Regions from separate parts of the Pseudoduganella sp. genome, predicted to be linked through region 2. Evidence: riboswitches for the same ligand, from Rfam matches in the RefSeq annotation. Region 2 holds a riboswitch; the other holds the start of a gene.

Region 1 (5,115 bases), on a different contig from region 2:
GCTGGGACGTATCAGTTATCCCCTGTATCTATGGCATTGGCCGCTGCTGTCCTTTGCCCATATCCTGCAAGGGGGAAATGTGGCCGAAGCGGTACTGTGGTCGGCATTGGCGCTCAGCGTGCTGTTGGCATGGCTGACCTGCGTTGTCGTGGAAGGACGGCTGCGTTTTGCGATGCAGGGCAAACCGGCGTTGCCGGTGGCGTTGGCGGCGCTGCTGTGCGCACTCGGCGGCTTCGGCTTCCAGCTGTACCGCATGGACGGCGTGCCGCAGCGTGAGTTGCTTAGCCTGAGCCGGTACTTGCCCATGGCCGCCACAGCACCCAGCGTAGCCGCAACGGCGCCGGCCCCGGTCGCCGCCGTGTTGCCGGCCGCCGTGCCGGTGGCGCTCACCCAGGCCGCTATCTTGCCCGACACGCCGGCCACCGCACTGGCCTTGCAGCGCCTGCGCGCCATGCGCGCGGCTGACTACCACTATGTGGGCCGCCTGCAACTGGAGCGCAACCGCATTGAGCGCTACCACAGCTGCCATTTGATGGATATCGAAAGCGCGCCATCCTCCTTCGCAGACTATTACGCGGGGCATGCCGATTGCATCACGCTGGCGCCGCAGCGCCGCAATGTGCTGGTGTATGGCGACAGTGCTGCCGCGGAACTGCACGCGGCGCTGGTGCGCGCCTATCCCGATGTGAACTTCCTGCAGATTACGGGGTCGGCCTGCAAGCCTTTCCAGGCCGCGTACCGCAACAAGGAGCACTATTGCGTGCGTCAGTTGGCGTATGCGCAGCAGTTCGCCGCCAGCCATAAGCTCGATGGTGTGGTGGTGGCATCGGCCTGGCAGGATGATTTCCGCGTTGCGCGCGAGGACCTGCAGCGTTTTCGCGCGGCAGGTCATCCCGTGCTGTTGGCGGGGCCGCCATTGACCTTCAGCGACAACCTGGCCATGGCCATGCTGCGCCTGGACCGCAAACAATCGCTGGCGGCCATTGCCCAAAATATGCTGGAACCGTCGGCGCTGAAGCATGCAGACGCGATGCATGCCTTTGCGCTGGAAAACCGCTTTGGTTACCTGAACCGCCTGCAGTTGTATTGCGAGGGCGGTTGCCCGCTGATATCGCCCAAAGGGGTACCGCTGATCCTCGATCACTTCCACCTGAGTCCACAAGGCGTCGAGTTGCTGGCTGACCGGATCCGCAGCAGCCAGGTGCTCGAACACCAGCTTTGGCTTGGCCAGGGTGGATAGAACGCTGCGCATTCTCTGCTAGAATGGCGCCCGTTACTTGATTGGTTCCGCCTTGCAAGCCTGTAAGGTGGTGAAACGGGAAGCCGGTGACGCGCGGGATAACCATCCCCCGCCAGTCCGGCGCAGCCCCCGCTGCTGTAAGCCAGACGAAGCTGACCAACGCCACTGTGCACATGCACGGGAAGGCCGGGCCAGGGGAGGATGAAGGCAAGCCAGAAGACCGGCCAGTCTTGTTTGATTGTGCAAAACCCGGGGTGTGGTTTTGCGTGCTCGGATTTCCTGTGCCTACCTCTACCTTTGCCCGGATCATTGTGGTCCTGCTATGTGCGTTCGCCTGTGCGCGTCTTAACGCTGCCACGCTGTTCGCCATCGTGACCGAACGTGCCGCACCGGCGGCCATCGAAGCGGCCCACCGCCACCTGGCCGCCTATCCCAGGGACCGCATCATCCTGCGCACGCCGGCGCAGTGGATGGCGGCCGACGACAGGCAGGCCGCGCAATGGCTGGCGCAGGCCGACAGCATCCTTGCGGTTTCGCTGTTCGGCGATCCGGCGCGGCGCCTGAAGGATGCCTTGCCGCGCCACGCGCGCGCCTCGGCAACGGTGCTGGCTTTTAACGGCGAAGCGTCATTGAGCCTGCTCTCGCGCGGGCGCCAGGGCAGCCTGCAGGGCTTTTCACCGGAGACCTTGCGCCAGCTGTCGAGCGAACAGCCGCCGGCGGCGGCCTTGCAGGCGGCGCGCGCGTTGCCGGCGGCCGCCCAGTGGCTGGCGGCACGCCAGGTGTGGCAGGCCGGTGGCCGCGACAACACGGCGGCGCTGTTCGCCCACCTGCTTGACCCGGCGCGCGCGCTGGCCGCGCCGCAGCCGGAACCGACGCTGCGCCTGCGTATGGGCGAGCGCGAGCTGCATGATGCGTCGGCCTGGGGCCGCGCGGCGCAGCTGGGCGTGCAGGCGCGTCCGACGGTGGTGGTGCTGGACCTGTCGAATATGGACGGCATGGTGCCGGCCGCCCTGTGCCGCCAGGTGGAGCGCACCGGCCAGCAATGCGTGCAGGTGCTGCCGCGCTGGGGCGGCGCTTCGCGCGAGGCGCTGGAGCGCTTGCCGGAGCTGATTGCGCCGGCCGTGCCGGCGGCGCTGGTGGTGCTGCAGGACTTCGTGGTGGGTGCGGCCGAAAACCGCGAGGCCGTTAGCGAGGCGTTCAAGCGCCTCGATATCCCCCTGTTCAAGGCGATCCGCCTGTCCGACCGCACCGCCATGCAGTGGCGCCTGTCGCCGGACGGCCTGCCGCCCGATTCGGTGCAGTACCGCGTGGCGCTGCCGGAACTTCAGGGCATCGGCCAGCCGATCGTGGTGGCGGCCCTTGGCGAGGCCCAGCGCGACAAGCTGACCGGCATCGAGAACCGTCCGCCGGTGGTGCTGGGGGCGGAGGCGGAGCGCCTGGCGCTGCGCGTGGAGCGCTGGCTGGCGCTGCGCGCCAAGTCCAACAAGAACAAGCGCGTGGCGCTGGTCTACTACAACCACCCGCCGGGCCGCCAGAACATCGGCGCCGACAACCTGGACGTGCCGGCTTCGCTGTTCGACATGCTGCATGCGCTGAAGGGCGCCGGCTATACGGTGGGCGAACTGCCGGCCACGCCGGAGGCGCTGCTGGACCGCATCATGGCGCACGGCGTCAACCTGCCGGAAGACCGCGCCGGATTGCGCGAGCTGGCGGCGTCTGTGAACAGCGTCAGCGCTGCCGATTACGCGCAGTGGTTCGGCACGTTGTCGCCGCGCGTGCAGGGCGAGATGACCAGCGGTCTGCTGGGCCGCCTGCACGCCGACGTGCTGCAGGCGGAAGCCGCGCGCGAGTGGGCACTGGGCCGCAAGCAGGCGGAAGTCGTGATCAAGGAACTGCAGCACCTGGTGGAGGGCGCCGACCATCCGCAGCGCGAGGCCGCCATGCGCGACCTGCAGGCGCTGGCCGACGGCTACGCCAAATGCCTGCAGGAGCGGGCGCCGCGCCGCTGTGCCGCGCTGGCGCCGCTGCAGCGCCGCCTGGCCACTTACCGCATCGAGGGCATGAAAGGCTGGGGCCCGGCGCCGGGAAAGATCATGGTGGACAGCGGCAAGCTGCTGGTGCCTGGCATCGTGTTCGGCAATGTGTTCATCGGCCCGCAGCCGCCGCGCGGCTGGGAGGTGGACGAGGAGCTGCTGCACGCCAATACCAGCGTGCCGCCGCCGCACCAGTACCTGGCCTTCTACCATTGGCTGCGCGACCGTTTCAAGGCGGACGCGCTGGTGCACGTGGGACGCCATTCGACCTATGAGTTCTTGCCCGGCAAGGCGGTCGGCCTGGCGGCGGACGATTTTTCCAGCCTGATCGCGGGCGACCTGCCGGGTGTCTATCCCTACATCGTGGACGGCGTGGGCGAGGGCACGCAAGCCAAGCGGCGCGGCCTGGCGGTGATGGTGGACCATCTGACGCCGCCGCTGGCGTCGACCCCGCTGTACGACGAGCTGCTGTCGCTGCGCCAGATCGTGGAGAGCTACGAGGCGGCCAGTTCGGAGTCGCTGAAGGCCAAGGCGGCGCAGCTGATGCGCGAGCGCGTGGTGGCATTGAACCTGAAGGCCGAGCTGGAGGCTTCGATGGCGGACGTGCTGGCGGTGCGCGGCATCGGTTTCGATGCGGCGGACGACGATCTGCTGGCGCACGAGGTGGGGCATTACCTGACCAAGCTGCAGGAAAAGTTCATGCCGCACGGCCTGCATATCTTCGGCCGCCAGTGGAAGCAGGAGTCGGTCGACCTGATGCTGGAGTCCATGAAGAAGGGCGGCATCGACGATCCGGAAGTGGCGCGCAAGCTGGCGCAATCGCCGGCCAATGAAATGCGTGCGTTGCTGGCGGGGCTGGATGGCCGCTTCATCGAGCCGGGCAAGGGCAACGATCCGCTGCGCTCGCCGGAGGCGCTGCCGACCGGGCGCAATTTCCATGCTGTCGATGGCGATATCCTGCCGACCAGGATCGGCTACCAGATGGGCGCCGGGCTGGCGGCCAAGGCTGCGGCGCGCGAGCGCTCGTCGGCCGGCAGCGAGGGCATTTTGCTGTGGGCCTCCGACGCGGTGCGCGACGAGGGCGTGATGGTGGCCTTCGCGCTGGCGATGATGGGCGCGGAGCCGGTATGGAATGCGCGCGGCATCGTGAACGACGTGCGCCTGCTGCCGGGGGCGGTGCGGCGCGATGCGCTGGTGACCACCTCCGGCCTGTTCCGCGACCTGTATCCCAACCTGATCCGCCTGATCGACCGCGCCGGCCGCATGGCGCTGGCCGCCTCCGCCGCCGGGGTGGCCGAGCAGGAGCCGGCCATGCGCGAAGCGCTGGAAGCCGCCCTGGCGCCGCTTGGCAGCGTCAGCGCCACCGGCGTCGGCGGCAACGCCGCGTGGGGCCGCGAGCCGGTTGCCGACAACCGCGTGGCGCGCGAATGGCTGGTACGCGTGCGCGCGCTGCAGGCTGGCGGCATGCCGCCGGCGGAGGCCGGACGGGCGGCGGCGCAACGCATCTTCGGCGATGCGCCCGGCGCCTATGGCGCGGGCGTCAACCGCCTGACCGAACGCTCCGGCGCCTGGCGCGAGCGCGATGAAATCGGCAAGGCCTACCGCCTGCGCATGGGCCATGCCTACGGCCTGGATGCGAGCGGCGAATCGAACCATGCCGCCTTCGACGCGGCGCTGGACGGCATCACCCGCACTTACCACGGCCGCGCCAGCAACCTGTACGGCCTGCTGGACAACAACGACGCCTTCGACTACCTGGGCGGCCTGTCGCTGGCGGTGGAAAGCCGCACCGGGCGCGTGCCCGACGCGCTGATCCTGCAGCATGCGCAGCCGGGCCGCGCC
Region 2 (5,115 bases):
TGGGCCTCCAGGTCGCGCATGGTGATGGCGCCGCGCGAGTAGACCGGGCCGATGCCCTGCAGGCGGCTGTAGGCGTTCTGGCCCAGCGGGTCGGCCGGTTCGTCGCGCGGGGTGCCCTGGCGCTCGAAGGCGAAATTGTCGACTTGCGGCGCGAAACCGATGGCGCGCAGGAACGGCGTGGTGAGCGGCACCTTGCGTCCTGTGTCGCGCAGCATGCGGTGGTTCCAGTATTCGTTCAGGCCCTCGTCCAGCAAGGGCTCTTCGAACTCGTTGCTGGCCAGGATGCCGTAGAAGTAGCCATGGCCGAATTCGTGGATGGTGACGAAGTCCTGCAGTGCGGCCGGCGTGGTGCCGGCCCGGTAGCCGGGCACGCTGGTGGTGGTGAAGAAGGTCGGGTACTCCATGCCCTCCGCCTCGCTGGCGTTATGCGGCGGCACCACCACGGTCACGGTCTTGTAAGGGTAGGGGCCCAGCGTGCGCGAGAAGTAGTCCAGCGCGTCCTTGGTCGACTGCATGACCGGCGCCGCATTCGATGCGAACTCCGGCGGGTACAGCACGGTGATCTTTACCGGCCCGCTGCCATGGCCGCTCCAGGTATCGACCAGCGGCTTGGCGCTGCGCTTGTCGGCAGTCCAGGCGAAATCGTGCACGTCGCCCTGTACGTAGTGGTGGGTCAGCCAGCCGTCCTTCTCCAGCGGCGCACCCTGCAGCTCGCCGGTGGCGCCCACGATGTATTCCTTGGGCACGGTCAGTTTGACGTCGAAGCTGCCAAAGTCGGCGTAATACTCGGACTCGGCGTGGTACTCATGCGCATTCCAGCGCACGGTGGTGGCGCCGCGCTCGCCCGGCAGCTCCAGCACGGCGATCTTGGGGAACCACTGCGCCACCAGGTGGAAGCTGTCGAAGTAGCCGCTGCGCGCCAGCACGCGCGGCAGCTGGTCGAAGAAGGCGATATCGAGCGTGGTGCTGCCGCCCGGCGCGACCGCCTGCGGCAAGTCCAGGCGCACCACGGTCTGGTCGGTGGCCGGGCCGCCGTCCGGCTGCACGAAGGTCCACGGCACGTCGGCGCCGGCCTGGCGCACGCTGCGCAGGTCCATATAGCCCCATTCGCCGTCCTGGCTCAGGCTACTGTTGCGGATGCCCTGGCCCGACTTGCGCTGCTCGGTGTGGAAGGTGCTGTCCGCGTTCTGGAAGGCGTTCAGGTACAGGTGCAGGTAGACGCTGCGCACCGGTTGCGCGCTGCGGTTGCGCCAGGTCAGGCGCTGCTTGCCGTCGATGGTGTGCTTGACCGGGTCCAGCGTGGCTTCGATGCGGTAGTCCACCACGCGGTCGGACAGGGTGGCTTCCTGCCCGCTGCGCATGCCGCCCCAGGCGCCGGGCGCACTCGGTTGCGTGACGGCCGCCGCGCGCGGCGGCGCCAGCGGGATATCGGTGCCGCTGGCGGGCAGCGTGCCGGCGCCGGCGCCTTGCGCCAGCAGGCTGGCCGACAGCGCTGCGCCGCCCAGCAGGGCGGCCGCGGCCAGTAAATGTGCGATGCGCATAAATCCCCGTTAAGTAATTGGCAACGCGAAAATATACCAAACTAATTACCAAACTTTCATGCGATTTTTAAGCAGCGTATAATGTGCGCGCCCTGGTGCCCGCTCCCTGTTCATGGGAGCAGTTAAACGGGAAACGCAATGTGCTGCCCCCGCAACGGTACGCAAGCGCCGTCGTCCCGACGGCAGGCCGCGCCAATGACCACTATGCAGCCGCATAGGAAGGTGGCCCGGTCAGTCTTGCCAGCCCGGATACCGGCCAGGGAGGTGGAAGCGCGCCCGCGCGGCGCGACTTCTGTGGATTCCGGCTGCGGGGACGCAGGCGGATACTTTTTCGATTCGCATGTCATGACCATTTTCTCCCCACGCTGCGCACTGGCTGCAGCCCTTGCCCTGTGCTTCGCCGCGCCTGCCGCGGCCCAGAACACCCAGGATTCCCAGACCATCGTGATCAGCGGCGCGCGCTTCGCCAGCGACCCGTCGCTGCTGCCGATCGGCGCCAGCACCATTACCGCCGCTGAGATCCGCCGTGCCGGCGTGACCGACGTGAACCAGGCGCTGCGCAAGATCGGCGGCGTGTACGGCCGCCAGAGCCTGACCGGCAGCCCCGATTTCAGCCTCGACCTGCGCGGCTTCGGCGCCACCAGCGACCAGAACGTGGTGGTGGTGCTGGACGGCGTGCGCATGAACGAGAACGAGCTGACCCCGGCCACCCTGTCCACCATCCCGATCGACCTGGTGGAGCGCATCGACATCATGCGCGGCGGCGCCAGCGTGCTGTATGGCGAAGGCGCCACCGGCGGCGTGATCAGCATCGTCACCAAGCGCCCGAAAGCGGGCGCGCGCGGCGGCAGCATGTTCGCCGAACTGGGCCGGTTCGACAGCGCCGACGTGCGCCTGGGCGCGGTGCAGGGCTTCGACGGCGTGGCGATCGACGCCTCGGCCGCCCACCAGCGCACCGACAACTACCGCAAGAACAATGCATTCAAGCAGTCGCGCTTCAACGGCGGCGTGCAGTTCAACGGCGACTTCGGCCGCCTGTCGCTGCGTGCCGACATCGCGCGCCAGGACCAGCGCTTCGCCGGCAGCCTGAACGAAGCCGAGTTCCTGGCCAACCCGCGCCAGACCAAGACCCCGGACGATTTCGGCAAGATGGACAGCGACCGCTACACCGCCGCCTGGGAACGCAAGGTCGGCGCCTTCGACCTGGCGGCCGAACTGGCGCACCGCACCAAGGATGTGGAAGCGACCTACTTCGGCTCCAAGTCGGTGTACGACAGCAAGCAGACCCAGTTCTCGCCGCGCGTGCGCCACCTGGCGCAGTTCGACGGCCTGCTGAACGAGCTGGTGGCCGGCTTCGACTTCGGCCGCTGGAACCGCGTCACCCATTCCGACTATTCGGCCGCCGACGCCACCCAGCGCAGCAAGGCCTTCTACCTGCGCGATGAAGTGAAGTTCGCCGGCGCGCAGCAGGTGCGCCTGGCCGCCGGCGTGCGCCGCGAGCTGTTCGACAAGGACTCGGTCGACCCGGCGCCGTTCACCAGCGCCACCTACAGCATCAAGCAGGCGCACAACGCCTGGGAGCTGCAGGGCAGCATGCTGGCCGCGCCGGGCCTGACCGCCTGGGCCAAGGCCGGCCAGAGCTACCGCGTCGCCACCTCCGACGAAAACGCCTACACCCCGCAAGCCAACAAGCCGCTGGAAACCCAGACCTCGCACGACAGCGAGATCGGCCTCGGTTACGTGCTGGGCGCGGCCAAGGTCGATGCGCGCCTGTTCCGCCACAAGCTGGACAACGAGATCTATTACGACCCGACCGCCGGCCTGTTTGGCGCCAACACCAACCTGGCCCCGACCGAGCGCAAAGGTTTTGAGCTGGACGGCAGCTACCGCTTCGGCGGCATGTGGGAAGTGCAGGGCCACTACCAGCAGGTGGACGCCAAGTTCCGCGCCGGCGGCAATGCCGGCCGCGAAGTGCCGCTGGTGCCGAAGCACATCACCACCGTGCGCCTGGCCTGGCTGCCGGGCGACGGCCAGAGCGCCGACCTCGGCGTGCAGCGCGTGGCCCAGCAGCGCGTCGGCAGCGACTTCAGCAACAGCTGCAGCGCGCGCATCCCGGCCTACACCACGGTCGATGGCCGCTACGCGCGCAAATTCGGCCAGTGGGAGCTGGCGCTGAGCGCACTGAACCTGCTCGACAAGGACTACTACAACCAGGCCTTCGGCTGCCGCAGCGGCATCTACCCGGACAACGGGCGCCAGGTGAAAGTCTCCGCGCGCTACGACTTCTAAGCGCTGCCGGCGCTTAAAGCCGGCTTAAAGCAGCCCCGTTGGCGCCAATTTGGGCCGCGGGGCTGATCACAGGGCGCAAAAAATGGTAATCTCGCTGCGTTTACTATTTCCCTGTAAGGATCACCATGCGTCTGCTGCGCCTCCTGCTTGCCTCCGCCGTCCTGATGTTCACCGCCGCCGGCGCCTCCGCCGCCGACCCGAAAGAGGGCGTGGACTGGCGCACCCTCGACACCCCTGTGCGCAGCGAAGCGCAGGGCAAGAAAGTCGAAGTGGTCGAGTTCTTCATGTATTCCTGCCCGCACTGCTTCGCGCTCGAGCCGAAAATGTCGGCCTGGGTCAAGCAGAATGCCGACAAGGTGCACTTCCGCCGCCTGCACTTCGCGCGCAGCGAAAAAGATGTGCTGGCGCGCACCTACGTCACGCTGGAATCGATGGGCCTGGCCGAAACGGTCAGCCAGAAGATCTTCAACGCCATGCACGTCGACCACAAGCGCCTGATGCGCGAAGACGAGATGTTTGCCTTCCTGGCCAGCGCCGGTGTCGACAAGGCCAAGTTTGAAGCGGCCTACAAATCCTTCGGCGTCGAGTCTAAAATGAAGCGTATGGCAGCCACCATCGGCCAGTACAAAGGCGTGGACTCCGCCCCGACCCTGGTGGTTGACGGCCGCTACGTCACCTCGCCGTCGATGGCCGGCCGTCCGGGCCTGCCGGAAAGCCAGCACCACGCCGCCGCGCTGGCGGTGGTGGATTACCTGGTTGCCAAGGCTGCCGCCACGAAAAAGTAAACCATGGATCAACGTGAAGAAGGCGTGATGCGCGCGTACCGGGAATCGGCCCCAGACGAGGCCGGCCTGGTCGGGCGCACCTGGGTCAACCACCTGGCCTGGACCCTGGTCGTGCTGCTGGCCGGCCTGGTGTTCTGGCTGGTGCTGGCCGTGGTCAATGCTGAGAACCAGCGCAATGCCCTGGCCAACAAGCAATGCCGCGACCAGGTCTTCAAGGAAGAGATCGACCGCACCTGCCTGCTGACCGTGCACTCGCGCGAGCACTGGTGGCAGCACCTCTGGTATGCCATGAAGCACACCACGCCGCAGAAGTAAGCCGAAAAAAAATGGGGACGTACCCCATTTTTTTTCGCGCAGCGAAAAAATGGGGTACGTCCCCATTTTTTTTCGCCAAGTCAGGCTGCGACGTCGAGGTTGGCGAGCTGGCGCTTGAACAGCTGTTCCTGCACGCGGATGTCGTCGCCGTTGTAGCCGTCGTAGGCGCGCGTGGTGCGCGACCA

Evidence for each region. A riboswitch is a leader RNA that binds a small molecule or an ion and turns the genes downstream of it on or off. The one in region 2 is predicted to bind cobalamin.
Region 1: it holds a riboswitch for cobalamin, as region 2 does, so the genes downstream of both, ACE3TQ_RS01415 (cobaltochelatase subunit CobN) here and ACE3TQ_RS17890 (TonB-dependent receptor) in region 2, are expected to answer to the same signal.

What each region holds. Positions count from the first base shown of each region.
Region 1 covers NZ_JAYSCO010000002.1:88,023-93,137, reverse strand. The annotation lists gene ACE3TQ_RS01420 (acyltransferase family protein) at 1-1,240, shown strand, start outside; cobalamin riboswitch at 1,266-1,484, shown strand; gene ACE3TQ_RS01415 (cobaltochelatase subunit CobN) at 1,522-5,115, shown strand, end outside.
Region 2 covers NZ_JAYSCO010000040.1:14,907-20,021, reverse strand. The annotation lists gene ACE3TQ_RS17895 (M1 family metallopeptidase) at 1-1,541, opposite strand, end outside; cobalamin riboswitch at 1,618-1,817, shown strand; gene ACE3TQ_RS17890 (TonB-dependent receptor) at 1,887-3,830, shown strand; gene ACE3TQ_RS17885 (thiol:disulfide interchange protein DsbA/DsbL) at 3,956-4,615, shown strand; gene ACE3TQ_RS17880 (hypothetical protein) at 4,619-4,930, shown strand; gene ACE3TQ_RS17875 (MarR family winged helix-turn-helix transcriptional regulator) at 5,011-5,115, opposite strand, start outside.